Regions from separate parts of the Ferrovibrio xuzhouensis genome, predicted to be linked through region 1. Evidence: predicted binding sites of a transcription regulator. Region 1 holds the regulator's gene; each other region holds the start of a gene.
The links. The regulator LexA, encoded in region 1, represses DNA repair genes until DNA is damaged. The targets are predictions, from matches to a motif close to ATGTTCTANTTTGGTTC.

Region 1 (4,642 bases):
TGGTGACCGTGGCGGAAAGCCGCGGCCGGCGGCCCTGGGCGCTGTTGCAGGGCCATGGGCTGCCCGGCAGTGCGGATACGGATGAAGCGGGATCGCCTCGCAATCATTTTTCTGTATCGCCCTGAAAGCCTGTGTCAGACTCGCCGCATGATCTTCGGCCCCGGGCGTGGCTCGGATACCAGGACGGGTTTCTGCGATGAGTTGCCGGCGGATACGATCCGCTCCGGCCGGCTCCGCGATGTCTACGCCTACTGGCTGGACCTCAGGCAGTCCCTCGGCCATCTGCCGGGGCGCCAGCATATCGATCCGCTGGCGCTGCGGCTGCATCTGCCGTTCCTGTGGATGGTGGATGCCGTGCCGGCGGAGCGGGGCATGCGTTATCGCTACCGCCTGATCGGCACCGAAATCGTGGCGGCACGTGGCGGCGATGATACCGGAAAATTCGTCGACGAGGTAAACCGTGAACTCGCCGGCCGCCAGGATGTCAGCGCCCGCTTCGCTCTCGTGTTGCTCAATGGCCGGGCGCACTGGCGGCTGGGCCCGCCGCTGTGGGTCAACATCATCGGCGATCGCGCGCCCTATATCGAGAATATCTACATGCCGCTGGCCGGCGAAGACGGCGCGCCCGGCATCGTGCTGGCGGTGAATGCCTATTTCGACCACAGCCTGCGCGAGATCGCGCTCTACGGCATGCGCCGGGAAACGCCGTAATCTCGCGGTTTTCTCCGGGCGCCGCAGACATTGTGGCTTTTGCCTGCCATGGCGGAACCGATCCGCCGCCGACCCGTTCCGTACGGACAGGCAGCAGACAGGAGCCACATCATGACGGACATCAGGAAATCCCGGATTCTCATCATCGCCACCAACGGCTTCGAGCAATCGGAACTGACAGTGCCGCGCGACCGCCTGAAGGAAGCCGGCGCCACGGTCGAGGTGGCCTCGCCGGACGGCAAGGCGATCCGCGGCTGGAAGGACAAGGACTGGGGTGACAAGGTCGAGGTCGATCTCGCGCTCTCGGCGGTGAAGCCGGACCAGTATGATGCGCTGGTGATTCCCGGCGGCCAGATGAACCCCGATACGCTGCGTCTCGACGATGCCGCGATGGGGCTGGTGAAAAGCTTCATCTCCGGCGGCAGGATCGTCGCGGCGATCTGCCATGGCCCGTGGCTGCTGGTCGAAGCCGGCGTGGTGCGCGACCGTCAGGTCACGTCCTGGAAGTCGATCAAAACCGATGTCAGCAATGCCGGCGGGCACTGGGTCGACAAGGCGGTGGTGAACGACAACGGCATCATCACCAGCCGCTCGCCAAAGGACCTCGACGCCTTCGTCGGCAAGATCATCGAGGAGGTGCAGGAGGGCAAGCACAAGCGCGCCGCCTGACCTTAATTCGATAAGGCGTGAGGGCGGCGTCGCCGGCCCTCACTCGCCGCAGCAGGCCTGGGCTTCGAGTACGGCGAGATAGTCGGCAGGCAGCAGGTCGCGGCCGGCCAGCAGATGCGCCAGGTAGTCCCGGTGTGGCAGCAGGTCGGTCGTGGCCACGTTTTCCGCAATATAGGTGATCGCCTGCACCGGCCGGCCGTCGCCGCCGAACACGGTGATCGGCTGGCGGCGATACTGGCCGGTGGCGACGCCCTCGTATTCGTCGAGTACATCGAGGCCGGCCGGCAGCATGCGGTTGATGGTGCCGAAGACCCGGCCGCCGGCAAGGGGCAGGATGTTGGCGGCGCCGGCGCCGTTGAACTTCGCCCAGGGCTTGTTGAAAGCGAGCCGCCAGTCGGGCAGGGCGGCCAGCAGGCGCTGTTCGACCGCGACGCCGCGCGGAGTCAGCCGGTCATCGGCCAGCCGCGCCGGATTCATGTTGGAGCCGTAGGCGAAATACCAGATCGGTGCGGCGGTCATCGCGGCGCTGTCCTGCGGGCAAAAAAGAAACGGGGCGCATTGCTGCGCCCCGCGATCATAGTCCCGGCGATGCCGGTATCGTCAATCAGTAGCGGCGCAGCAGGCCGACCAGGCGGCCCTGCACCTTGACCCGGTCGGGGCCGAAGATGCGCGTCTCATAGGCCGGATTGGCGGCTTCCAGCGCCACCGAGTTGCCCTTGCGGCGCAGGCGCTTCAGCGTCACTTCCTGGTCGTCGACCAGCGCCACCACGATGGTGCCGTTGTCGGCATTCTCGCTGCGCTGGATGATCACCGTGTCGCCATCCATGATGCCGGCATCGACCATCGAGTCGCCGGCCACTTCCAGCGCATAATGCTCGCCGTTGCCGAGCAGGCCGATCGGCACGTCGATCTGCGTGCTCATGTCGCGCAGCGCCTCGATCGGCGTACCGGCGGCGATGCGGCCATAGAGCGGCAGGGTGACGATGTCGCGGGCGTTGTAGGGATTGACCGTCACCGGCGTGCCCGGCATCGGCTTGTCGCTGCTCTCGACGGCGCGCGGCATCATGCGGTTGCGCGGGGTGGCGCTGCGCTGCGCGACGGCACCGACACCGCCGCGGATCGGTACCGCCGAGTCCGGCAGGCGCAGCACTTCCAGCGCGCGGGCACGATGGGCAAGCCGGCGGATGAAGCCGCGTTCCTCCAGGCCGGTCACCAGACGGTGGATGCCGGACTTGGATTTCAGCTTCATCGCCTCCTTCATTTCCTCGAAAGAGGGCGAGACGCCGGTGGTTTCCAGCTTGTCGTGAATGTAGAGCAGCAGGTCGTGCTGCTTGCGGGTCAGCATAGAGGTGCCTCCTCGATATCCGCCGCCGGCCGGTGGGTCCTGTTGCCCGCAGGCTGGGCATCAGCGGCTGCGGCGGTCGGCCCGTGGACTGGCGGCATGAACGCGAAATCCACGAAATGTTCTAATGAGGTTCTGCATACGGGTCAAGTATTTTTTCCACAGGCAGGGCCGCGGCCCCTCTATATCTTGATATTGTTTATCCCATGTTCCCCGTATTTTGTGGTTCGGGGTCGGCGAGGGCTGCCTCATAGAGGGCAACAGCCTCGGCCGAGAAGCAGACAAAGACAATCTGTTCCGGGCGCGGTTCGCGGGCAACGAATCGGCGGACTTCCGCCACCGCGATCCCGGTCGCGGCCTGCAGCGGGTAACCGTAGATGCCGGTCGAGATGGCGGGGAAGGCGATGCTGCCGAGCCGGTGCAGGCGGGCGAGCTCGAGGCTGTTGCGATAGCAGGCGGACAATAATCCGGACTCGCCGCGCCGGCCGCCTTGCCAGACCGGCCCCACCGTGTGAATCACATGGCGGGCGGGCAGGCGATAGCCGCCGGTGATGCGGGCCTCGCCGGTCGGGCAGCCACCGAGCGTGCGGCATTCCGACTGCAGGGCGGGGCCAGCCGCACGGTGGATGGCGCCATCGACACCGCCGCCGCCAAGCAGGCTTTCATTCGCCGCGTTGACGATGGCATCGACCGCGAGTCTGGTGATGTCGCCGGTTTCGATGCGGATGCGGGGCGCGGCCATGGCGGCATCCTAGCGAATCCGCGATTTTCCGGCGACTCGCCGGGAAAGCATCGGCGCCGCCGTTGTTTACGCTTCCCTAACCATGGGAAACGACAATGACAGCAAGGCCTTGCGATGCAGCCTTGCCGCCCTGCCGGCCATCGTTTAACCGGGGCGAGATGAGCGATCCGACCAGAGCACCCGAGCTGAACCTGAAACCGCGCCGCGCCGCCAGCGCGCAAAGCGCGGCGCAGGCCTATGGCACGACGCAGGCACAGGCCGCGCCCGGCCGTCCGGTTGTGGATCATCCTACGACCTGCTTTATCATATTGAAATGAAAGCATTTTTTCTAAGTGATTCCAGAGGTGGTGCCGGGATTGGGGATCGGCATTTAGTGCGCTATTGTGATGGTCACGAGCGATCATCGGCGCGCGCAGTGAATTCCTTTGATGCACGGCGCTCAATTCAATCCCTTCCGGCTCAGGCTTCTATCTCGCCGATTCGGTGGAGCCTCTGGAGCCGTCCGCGAGCCGGTTCCGGCTAGATGATCAACCGGGCAACTTCTGCCTCCGAGTTGCGCCACCCTCAGTGCCTCCGTCAAGGGCAGCGGTAGTCTTGCAGGAAGGATAACCCGAGCAAGCCAGGAACGGTTGATATGCTCCGCCGGAACGAACGACCATCGATCCATCACCACAGGTGGGACAATAATCTCCAACTGACATCGGGCGTGCGATCCTCACCCGATTGGACGGTGCCCCCCGCACGGGAACTTTCCACCGAGATGTTGCGCTTGAAATTACAACGAGGGTGGGTGCTGCATGCCTCGAAGGGGCCATATTGGCCGTCGTACCGCTTCATGGTGCCGCAGCCGCACTTCGGGCACGGGCTCTGAACGCCTTCCTCCGCTTCGATCTCCACTGCGCCGGTTCTCGCTAGCTCGATCAGAAAGCGCGACGGCGCATCGGCCAGGGTGCAAATGCGAACCTGACGGCGAGCCCGCGTGAGCGCGACGTAGAAAAGGCGGCGTTCCTCAGCCAGGGGATATGGGTCGGGTTCCGGCATCGCTATCTGGAGGATCGGATCGTCGGTAATCCGGCTTGGAAAGCCCGGTCTGGATTGACGGCAAGAAATACTGGGAATTGCCGAAAGCTTGGTTCAACGATTTCGTCGAACGGGCGTTGGCGAAGTACAGCAAGGTC
Region 2 (4,642 bases), on a different contig from region 1:
TTGCGCACCGCATTGACCGCCGAGCGCAGGAAGGTTGCGTTGGCGACGCCGGGAATCTCGACCGGATACTGGAAGGCGAGGAACATGCCCTCGCGGGCGCGCTCTTCGGTTTCCAGCGCCAGCAGGTCCTGGCCGTTGAAGGTGACGGAGCCAGCGGTGACGTCATAGCCCTCACGGCCCGACAGCACGTAGGACAGCGTCGACTTGCCCGAACCGTTCGGGCCCATGATGGCATGCACCTCGCCCGGTTTGATGACGAGGTCGATGCCGTGCAGGATTTCCTTGCCGTCAACGGTGGCGTGGAGGTTCTTGATCTCAAGCATGGGGGCTGATCCTGATTCTTCGTCTTAACCGACCGAGCCTTCGAGGCTGACACCCAGCAGCTTCTGGGCCTCGACGGCGAATTCCATGGGCAGCTTCTGCAGCACGTCCTTGCAGAAGCCGTTGACGATGGTCGACACCGCATCCTCGGCGGACAGGCCGCGCTGGCGGCAGTAGAACAGCTGGTCGTCGGAAATCCGCGAGGTGGTGGCCTCGTGCTCGACCTTGGCCGTGCGGTTCTTCACCTCGATATAGGGCACGGTATGGCCGCCGCAGCGGTCGCCGATAAGCAGGCTGTCGCACTGCGAATAGTTGCGCGCGCCGGTGGCGCCGGGCAGCACCCGGACCAGGCCGCGATAGGTGTTCTGCGCACGGCCGGCCGAGATGCCCTTCGAGATGATGGTCGACTTGGTGTTCTTGCCGAGATGGATCATCTTGGTGCCGGTATCGGCCTGCTGGGCATTGTTGGTCACCGCCACCGAGTAGAACTCGCCGACGCTGTCATCGCCCTGCAGGATCACCGACGGATACTTCCAGGTGATCGCCGAGCCGGTTTCGACCTGGGTCCAGGAAATCTTGGCCCGGGCGCCGCGGCAGGCGCCGCGCTTGGTGACGAAATTGTAGATGCCGCCCTTGCCATTCTTGTCGCCCGGATACCAGTTCTGCACGGTGGCGTAACGGATTTCGGCGTCTTCCATGGCGACCAGCTCGACCACCGCGGCATGCAGCTGGTTCTCGTCGCGCATCGGCGCGGTGCAGCCTTCGAGGTAGGAGACATAGGCGCCCTTGTCGACCACGATGAGCGTGCGTTCGAACTGGCCGGTCTTGGCCTCGTTGATGCGGAAATAGGTGCTGAGCTCCATCGGGCAGCGCACGCCGGGCGGCACATAAACGAAAGAGCCGTCGGAGAAGACCGCCGAATTGAGCGTGGCATAGAAATTGTCAGCCACCGGCACCACCGAGCCGAGATACTTCTGCACCAGTTCCGGATGCTCGCGCACGGCTTCCGACATCGAACAAAAGATGATGCCGAGATCCTTCAGCTTGTCCTTGAAGGTGGTCGCCACCGAGACGCTGTCGAACACGGCATCGACGGCAACGCCGGCAAGAATCTCGCGTTCCTTCAGCGGGATGCCGAGTTTCTCGTAGGTCGCCAGCAGGTCCGGATCGACCTCGTCGAGGCTTTTCAGCGTCTTCTTCTTCGGCGCCGAATAGTAATGGATGTCCTGGAAGTCGATCGGCGGATGGCTGATCTTGGCCCAGCCCGGCTCGCCCTTCTCGCGCTCCATCTTCAGCCAGGTGCGAAAGGCCTTCAGCCGCCACTCCAGCATCCATTCCGGCTCGCCCTTCTTGCCCGAGATGAAGCGGACGGTGTCCTCGCTCAGGCCCTTGGGCAGGATGTCGGATTCGATGTCGGTGACGAAGCCGTATTTGTATTCGCCGCCGAGATTGCGGACGGTTTCGATGGTTTCAGCATTGGCAGGCATGGGGCGACCTGTCCTCTGGACTCTAGCTGTTGGACACGACCGCGCTGACAGTGCGCGGCGGCAGGGGGGCGAAGAAATCGTAGGGCTGCGCCAGCTCGGCGAGCGTCACGCCTTCCAGCGCGCCGCGGATCGCCGTGTTGATGCGGTTGATGCCACGCCGGGAGACGCAGAGATTTTCCCGGTCACAGGCGCTCGGCCCGCTGGTCGAGCATTGGGTCAGGGCGATCGGACCGTCGAGCGCGGTGATGATGGCCGCCACCGTGGTCACCGCGGCCGGCTGCGCCAGGCGATAGCCGCCGCGGGCGCCACGCTGCGAGGCGAGCAGGCCGCCCTTGGCCAGCCGCGCCATGATCTTGGCGACTGTCGGTCCGGGCAGGCCGGTGGCCGCCGCGGTATCGGCAGCGTTATGGGCGCCATCGGGATCGGCGGCCACATGGGCCATCACCATGACGCCGTAGTCAGCCAGGCGACTGAGGCGCAACATCCTGCAAATCCTTCGCAATTTCACGCCCGACCCGAATCTTCGGGCCCGGCGGCGGCAAATAAGACCAATCTGGTCTGGATTGCAAGATGATTTCCGGACGGCGGATGTCAACCCCATCAACCATTTCGAACAAAACAGGAATATGGTAAGCAGACATACAACCGACCCGTTCGCCATGTCCGAGCCCGCCGAAACCAGCCCCCAGCCAGAAGCGCCGTCACCGCGCAAGATCATCCATGTCGACATGGATGCCTTCTATGCCTCGGTCGAACAGCGCGACAATCCCGACCTGCGTGGCCGGCCGGTGGCGGTCGGCGGTGCCCGCGAGCGCGGCGTGGTGGCGGCCGCCAGTTACGAGGCGCGGACCTTCGGGGTGCGCTCGGCGATGGCCTCGGTGACGGCGCTGCGCAAATGCCCGGAGCTGGTCTTCGTCAAGCCGCGCTTCGACGTCTATAAGGCGGTGTCGCGGCAGATCCGCGAGATTTTCGCCGAATACACCCCGCTGATCGAGCCGCTGTCGTTGGACGAAGCCTATCTCGACGTCACCGAAAACCTGAAGGGCATGCCGTCGGCCTCCATCATCGCCGAGGAAATCCGCGCCAGGATTCGCGACGCCACCGGCCTGACCGCCTCGGCCGGCATCTCCTACAACAAGTTCCTCGCCAAGCTTGCGTCCGACGAGAACAAGCCGAATGGCCAGTTCGTGATCACGCCACGCATGGGGGCCGATTTCGTCGCCGGCCTGCCGGTCGGCAAATTCCACGGCATCGGCCCGGCCACGGCGGCGAAGATGCAGGGCCTCGGCATCGCGACCGGCAGCGACCTGCGCGAGCGCGACCTCGATTTCCTGCGCCGGCATTTCGGCAAGTCGGGCACTTTCTATTACTGGATTTCGCGCGGCATCGACGAGCGCCCGGTGCGGCCCGACCGCATCCGCAAGTCCGTCGGCGCCGAGAATACCTTTGGTGCCGACCTGCATGATGTCGATGCCGCCTGGGCGGAGCTGCAGCCGATCATCGGCAAGATCTGGTCCTATTGCGAGGCGTCGGGCATTCGCGGCCGCACCGTCACGCTGAAGGTGAAATTCGCCGATTTCCGGCAGATCACCCGCAGTCGCAGCACCGCGCAGCCGGTCGCTTCGGCGGCCGAACTGGCCGGCACCACACAGGATCTGCTGGCCGGCGTCTTCCCGGTGCGCAAGGGCATCCGATTGCTCGGCGTGACCCTGTCGGGACTGGAAAGCCGGCAGGAAACGCAAGCCGACGAAGCCGCGCCGCAGCTTCGCCTGCTGCTCTAGCCGGCGTTCACGGAGGCGTGATCCGCCGACGGATTGGCGCTGGCCCACCCATCCCTATGTAGAAACGGCGTACCCGCCCCTTCTCTCTTTCCCCAGGTGCAGACATGAAGAAACAGCTTTTCACGGCGTTCGCTCTCGGGCTTTCGCTGCTCAGCGGCGTGGCCATGGCCCAGAGCACGACCACCCGCCTGCGCGGCACGATCCAGCAGGTCAGTGACGGCACGCTCGCCATTACCACCGGCGACGGCAGGACCGTCACCGTCGCGCTGACCGACAAGACCCATGTGATCGGCATCAGCCGCGCAACGATGGGCGACATCAAGCCCGACAGCTATATCGGCACCGCCGCCATCCCGCAGGCCGATGGCAGTCAGGTGGCGCTGGAAGTCTCGGTCTTCGATCCCGCCATGCGCGGCGTCGGCGATGGCCATTACGCCTGGGACCTCGCGCCGGGCAGCACCATGACCAACGGCGCCGTCGGCGACCTGGTCGGCACCAGCGGCCGCACCATGACGGTGAAATACAAGGGCGGCGAGCAGAAGGTGATGGTGCCGAAGTCCGTGCCGATCGTGGCGGTGGCCCCGGCCGACCGCAGCCTGCTGAAAGCCGGCGCCCATGCCATCGTCATCGCGCCACAGGGCAGCGGCGGCCCGCAGGAAGCGGTCGCCGTGCTGGTCGGCCGGGATGGCGTTGTCCCACCCATGTGATCCGGAAATAGATGGGCCCGGCGGCGGGACTTTTCTGCCCTTGTCCCGCTGCCGGTTTACCCCCCTTTAAGGGGGGATGGCCTATGCAGGGCCGGCCGGCATGAGGAGACGGCACCGGCATGAACCGCAAGCAGCGACGGGCACAGGAAAAAATGGCCGCCAAGGCGGTGCCGGGGCAGCCGGCGATGGACCCCGCGCGCCGCGCCGCCCTGCTGGAAGCCAACCGGCTGAACGACCAGGCCCTCGACCTGCACCGCGCCGGCAAAGTCGCCGCGGCGCTCGCTGCCCTGCAGCAGGCCATCGCGACCTTTCCCGACAACCCGCTCTACCACAACAACCTCGGCGA
Region 3 (4,642 bases), on a different contig from region 1:
CCGGTAAAGACCGGCTTACGCTTCTCGAAGAAGGCCGATACGCCCTCCTTGATGTCTTCGCTGGCAAGGCTGAGGTGGAATCTTTCAGCTACCGCGGCCAGGTCGGTAGCGTCACGTGCAATTTCGTTGACACTCTTCTTCATGTTCTGGGTTGCTACCGGCGCCTGAGCCACCAGGATTTTGCTTAACTCGGCCACTCTGGCATCCAACTGGTCCTGGCTGACGACATCGGTCAGGTAACCGATGCGCAGCATCTCGTCGGATTTGATGGTCTGCGCGGTGAGAAACAGCTTTTTGGCGGCATTGACGCCGAGTCTGGTTATGTAGCGCACCATGCCTGACGGGTAGTAGTGCAGACCGAGGCGGCTGGCGGGCATGAACATCTCGCAGCCATCGGTTCCGACGCGGAAATCGCAGCACAGCGCCAGGTCCGTCGCGCCGCCATATACGGGACCATTCAGCCGACAGATTGTCGGGCGGGAAAGATTCTCGAGGCGGTTGGTCAGTTGCTCGAAGGGGCTCTGGTCTTCTACGCCCGGGGCGCCCTTGCCTCTACGGCCCGCAGCAATGTCTCCGAGATTGTACCCGGCGCTGAAAACCCGGCCGGTGCCGGTCAAGACGACAACCCGAACACTCTGGTCGGCTTCCGCGCGGTCGAGATAGCCGAGGAGAATCTCGAGATCGTCGGCCTGGATGCGGTTCAGGTGCTTCGGACGGTTCAGCCTGATCGTCGCGCAGCCGTCGTTGACCGTATAGAGAGGCTCGGTTCCCACATCGTCGACATCAGCAGGCTTCGCAGCCTTCACCGCGGCATCGCTCATTCGTCTCTCTCCCGAAACGGATCCGTAAGGGCTTGACCTTCGTTCCGCATTGTGGCACATTTAGTTCCGTATTGTGGTCCATGCTATCTGCATATCGCATGGGCTGTAAACCCGTTTTTGGGGTCCCGGCCGTGGAAAGCGTCAAAACTGCCCTGCGTGTTCTGGAAGCTGTCGTTGAGAGCCAGCTGATTGGCGTCAGCGAACTTGCTCGCCGACTACAGGAACCCAAGACCACGATTCAGCGTTGCCTGACGACGCTGCACGACGCGGGATACGTTCGCCCGGTGGACGGCACTCGTCGTCGATGGGCCGTCACAAACCGTCTGCTGCTCCTCAGCAAGTCTGCAGATCCGGAGCCGCGGCTACGCGAGATTGCTCTGCCGGTAATGCGATGGCTGCGCGACGAAACGCGCGAGACCATTCACCTTATGGTGCCGGAAGGCGGTGAGGTCGTTCTCATCGACCGCCTTGATTCACCACAGCCGGTTCGCACCGTTCGTCAGCTTGGTGCACATGCGCCGCTGCATGTGGCCTCCAACGGCAAGGCCGCCCTGGCAGCCATGGAAGAGGCTGAGCGCGAGGCCTACATCCGAAATCCGCTGGTCTCGTGGACCAAGCGGACCATCACAGATGCCGACCGCTTGCGGCAAGAAGTCGCCAAGGTCCGGGAGCTCGGATATGCGGTCAGCTTCGGCGAACTGGATCCGGAAGTGCATGCCGTTGCGGCGGCCATTCTGAATTCCGAAGGCAAGCCGATAGCAACGATGTCGATATCCTGCCCTGCCTCCCGGTTGCCGGTCGAGCTGATCCCGAAATACGGCGCTTTGGTCTCCAAAGCAGCTGCTGAAATCAGCCGCAGCCTGAAATCAGCCAATGCCGAGGTCTCTCAGGCAGCGGCATAGCTTCTCCGGAACGCGTCCAAACGAGCGCTAGCTGGCCAGTCATAAGGCCAGGGCCTGCAGTGTCCCTGGGGAGGGCCAATGAGCATCGTTCTCTACCATTCACCGAAGTCGAGCGCGTCCCGACGGGTCCGCCTTTTCCTTGAAGAAAAGGGACTGGCCTATGAAGCCCACGAGATAGACCTGTCCCGCCAGCAGCAGCACCAGCCGGAATATCTGGCGATCAATCCGCTGGGGGTGGTGCCGACAATCCTGCATGACGGGCGGCCGCTACATGAGAGCGGTACCATTTGCGAATACCTCGACACCATCTTCCCGGAGCCTCGGCTACGCCCTGATGACCCCTACGACCTCGCCCTGATGCGGAACTGGGTCCGCCATGTCGACGGCCTCATCGGCAACCTCATCCGCTTCAACTGGCGACACCATTTGCAGAAGAAGGCCGAGAAGATGTCGGAGGATGAGCTCCAGGCCATGCTGACAAAGATCCCCAGCGCGGAACGGCGCGAAGCCTGGATGCGCGTCGCCCGGAGTCCCTATACCGAGGAAGAACTCGGTGAGGCCCGGTCCAAGCTCATTGGCCTTCTCGATCAGATGGAAGACATGATTTCCGGGGGCTGGCTGATCGGCGGCCGCTATTCACTTGCCGATATCGCTGTCGCGCCGTTCGTCAGGCGGATCGACGAAGAGATCGCTCCGGAAGCCCTGTCGCCGGTTCAGCGGCCCAAAGTTGCCGCCTGGTGGGCTGCTCTCCAGGCGCGCCCGGCATATGCACGGGCTGACTTCGGGGCCTTCGTGGACGCCTAGGCGACAACGCCTTAGCTTTCTGACGAAGGCTATATTCGGCCGTTTTCCAACATTTATAGCCAAGCCGGGCGTCGAACATAGGAACAAGAACATATTGCGAACATATGCCACTCTGGGCTATGTCCAGTGGCCATGTCCGCTCCACACCAAGTCGACAGACATGGCAACGATGCATCGGCAACAACCGCCTACGCCGAGCTCCACTGCCTGACCAACTTCTCCTTCCTCGAAGGTGCCAGCCATGCCGAGGAGCTGGTCCAACAGGCCGCCTTGCTGGGGCTGTCTGCCATCGCCATCACCGACCGCAACACGCTGGCCGGTGTCGTGCGCGCCCACGTGGCCGCCAGGAATGCCGCCATCCAGCTCATCATCGGCGCCAGGCTCGATTTCCGGGACGCCCCGAGCGTCATCTGCCTGCCGATGGATCTGGCTGCCTACAGCCGCCTCAGCCAGCTCATCTCGCTCGGCCGCCGCCGCGCGCCCAAGGGAGAGGCCGAGCTCTACTGGGCTGACCTCATGGAGCGGCTGGACGGCCAGCAGATCGTCCTGCTGGCGCCCAAACGGGTCGAGCAGGCCTTCATCAGCCGGATGGAGGCCCTGCGGGACCTGATTGGCGACAACCTGTCACTGGGCGTCTCCAACCTGATGCGCGGTCGTGACCGCCAGCGCATCGACCGCTGGGCCAAGGTCGCGGCCAAGTCTGGCGTTGCCATGGCCGCCATCAACGACGTCATTTATCACCACCCGACCCGCGCCCGCCTGCAGGACGTGCTGACGGCGACCCGGCATCGCTGCACGGTCGACGAGCTGGGTCTGCGCGCCGAGCCCAATGCCGAGCGATACCTGAAATCGCCCGCGCAGATGGCCAAGCTTTTCCGGGACCACCCGGAGGCCCTGGCCCGCAGCGTAGAGATTGCCAGCCGCTGCCGCTTCTCGCTGTCCGAGCTCGCTTACGTCTACCCCGAGGAAAGCCGGGGCGAGAGCGCGACACCACAGGCGGAACTCGAGCGTCTGGCCTGGTTGGGCGCCCAAACACGCTACCCCGATGGCATACCGGCCAAGGTACAGGCCCAGCTCGAGCATGAGCTCCGGCTCATCGAGCAGCTCAACTATCCGGCCTACTTCCTGACCGTCTACGAGATGGTCAGCTTCGCCCGGGACCGCGGCATCCTTTGCCAGGGCCGCGGTTCGGCCGCCAATTCGGCGGTCTGCTTCTGCCTGGGCGTCACCTCGGTCGACCCGGCCACCCAGGATGTCCTGTTCGAGCGCTTCATCTCGGCCGAGCGGGCCGAGCCGCCTGACATCGATGTCGACTTCGAGCATGAGCGCCGTGAAGAGGTCATCCAGCATATCTATGAGAAGTACGGCCGGGACCGGGCAGGTATTGCCGCCACCATCATCAGCTTCCGGTCCAAGCTCGCCATCCGTACCGTCGGCCGGGCGCTCGGCCTGTCCGTGGATGCCATCAATCGCATTTCACGAACCATGCACTGGTGGTCCAAGGAACGGTATTCGCCAGACTCGCTCCGGGATGCCGGTATCGACCCGGATTCAGCCCTGATCCGGACCGTGGTGGAGCTGGCCAATGAGCTCATCAGCTTCCCGCGCCATATCAGCCAGCATGTGGGAGGTTTCGTCATCACCAACGGGCCGCTGGCCGACCTGGTCCCCGTCGAGAATGCCCGCATGGTCGACCGGACCATTGTCCAATGGGACAAGGATGACCTGGACGCCCTGGGGCTTCTGAAAATCGACGTCCTGGCGCTGGGCATGCTGACCTGCATCGCCAAGTGCTTCGGCCTGCTGGAGCGCCATTACGGTAGGTCATACGACCTCGCCACCATCCCCCAGGATGACAAAGTCACCTATGACATGATCTGCCAGGCCGACACCGTGGGCGTCTTCCAGATCGAGAGCCGGGCGCAGATGACCATGCTGCCGCGGCTGCAGCCCCGGACCTTCTATGACCTGGTCATTGAGGTGGCCATTGTGCGGCCCGGCCCCATCCAGGGCGACATGGTCAATCCCTACCTGCTGCGCCGCCAGGGCAAGGAGCCGGTCAGCTACCCCTCCGAGGCCCTCAGGGAGGTGCTGGGCAAAACACTGGGCGTACCG

Region 2: a site for LexA is predicted at 2,420-2,436, ahead of dinB (DNA polymerase IV). Genes of this name have one in related genera too.
Region 3: a site for LexA is predicted at 2,615-2,631, ahead of ACFOOQ_RS19575 (error-prone DNA polymerase). Genes of this name have one in related genera too.

Annotation. Positions count from the first base shown of each region.
Region 1 covers NZ_JBHRYJ010000008.1:170-4,811, reverse strand. Annotated here, with positions in the region: gene ACFOOQ_RS22065 (ComEC/Rec2 family competence protein) at 1-125, shown strand, start outside; gene ACFOOQ_RS22060 (PAS domain-containing protein) at 148-711, shown strand; gene ACFOOQ_RS22055 (type 1 glutamine amidotransferase domain-containing protein) at 823-1,380, shown strand; gene ACFOOQ_RS22050 (gamma-glutamylcyclotransferase family protein) at 1,420-1,899, opposite strand; gene lexA (transcriptional repressor LexA) at 1,985-2,725, opposite strand; gene ACFOOQ_RS22040 (O-acetyl-ADP-ribose deacetylase) at 2,922-3,464, opposite strand; gene ACFOOQ_RS22035 (hypothetical protein) at 3,623-3,781, shown strand; gene ACFOOQ_RS22030 (topoisomerase DNA-binding C4 zinc finger domain-containing protein) at 3,992-4,165, opposite strand; gene ACFOOQ_RS22025 (3'-5' exonuclease) at 4,131-4,505, opposite strand.
Region 2 covers NZ_JBHRYJ010000001.1:482,554-487,195, forward strand. Annotated here, with positions in the region: gene sufC (Fe-S cluster assembly ATPase SufC) at 1-323, opposite strand, end outside; gene sufB (Fe-S cluster assembly protein SufB) at 348-1,808, opposite strand; gene ACFOOQ_RS02300 (SUF system Fe-S cluster assembly regulator) at 1,831-2,292, opposite strand; gene dinB (DNA polymerase IV) at 2,468-3,589, shown strand; gene ACFOOQ_RS02310 (hypothetical protein) at 3,694-4,296, shown strand; gene ACFOOQ_RS02315 (tetratricopeptide repeat protein) at 4,416-4,642, shown strand, end outside.
Region 3 covers NZ_JBHRYJ010000005.1:184,065-188,706, forward strand. Annotated here, with positions in the region: gene ACFOOQ_RS19560 (enoyl-CoA hydratase/isomerase family protein) at 1-821, opposite strand, end outside; gene ACFOOQ_RS19565 (IclR family transcriptional regulator) at 953-1,723, shown strand; gene ACFOOQ_RS19570 (glutathione S-transferase family protein) at 1,802-2,527, shown strand; gene ACFOOQ_RS19575 (error-prone DNA polymerase) at 2,660-4,642, shown strand, end outside.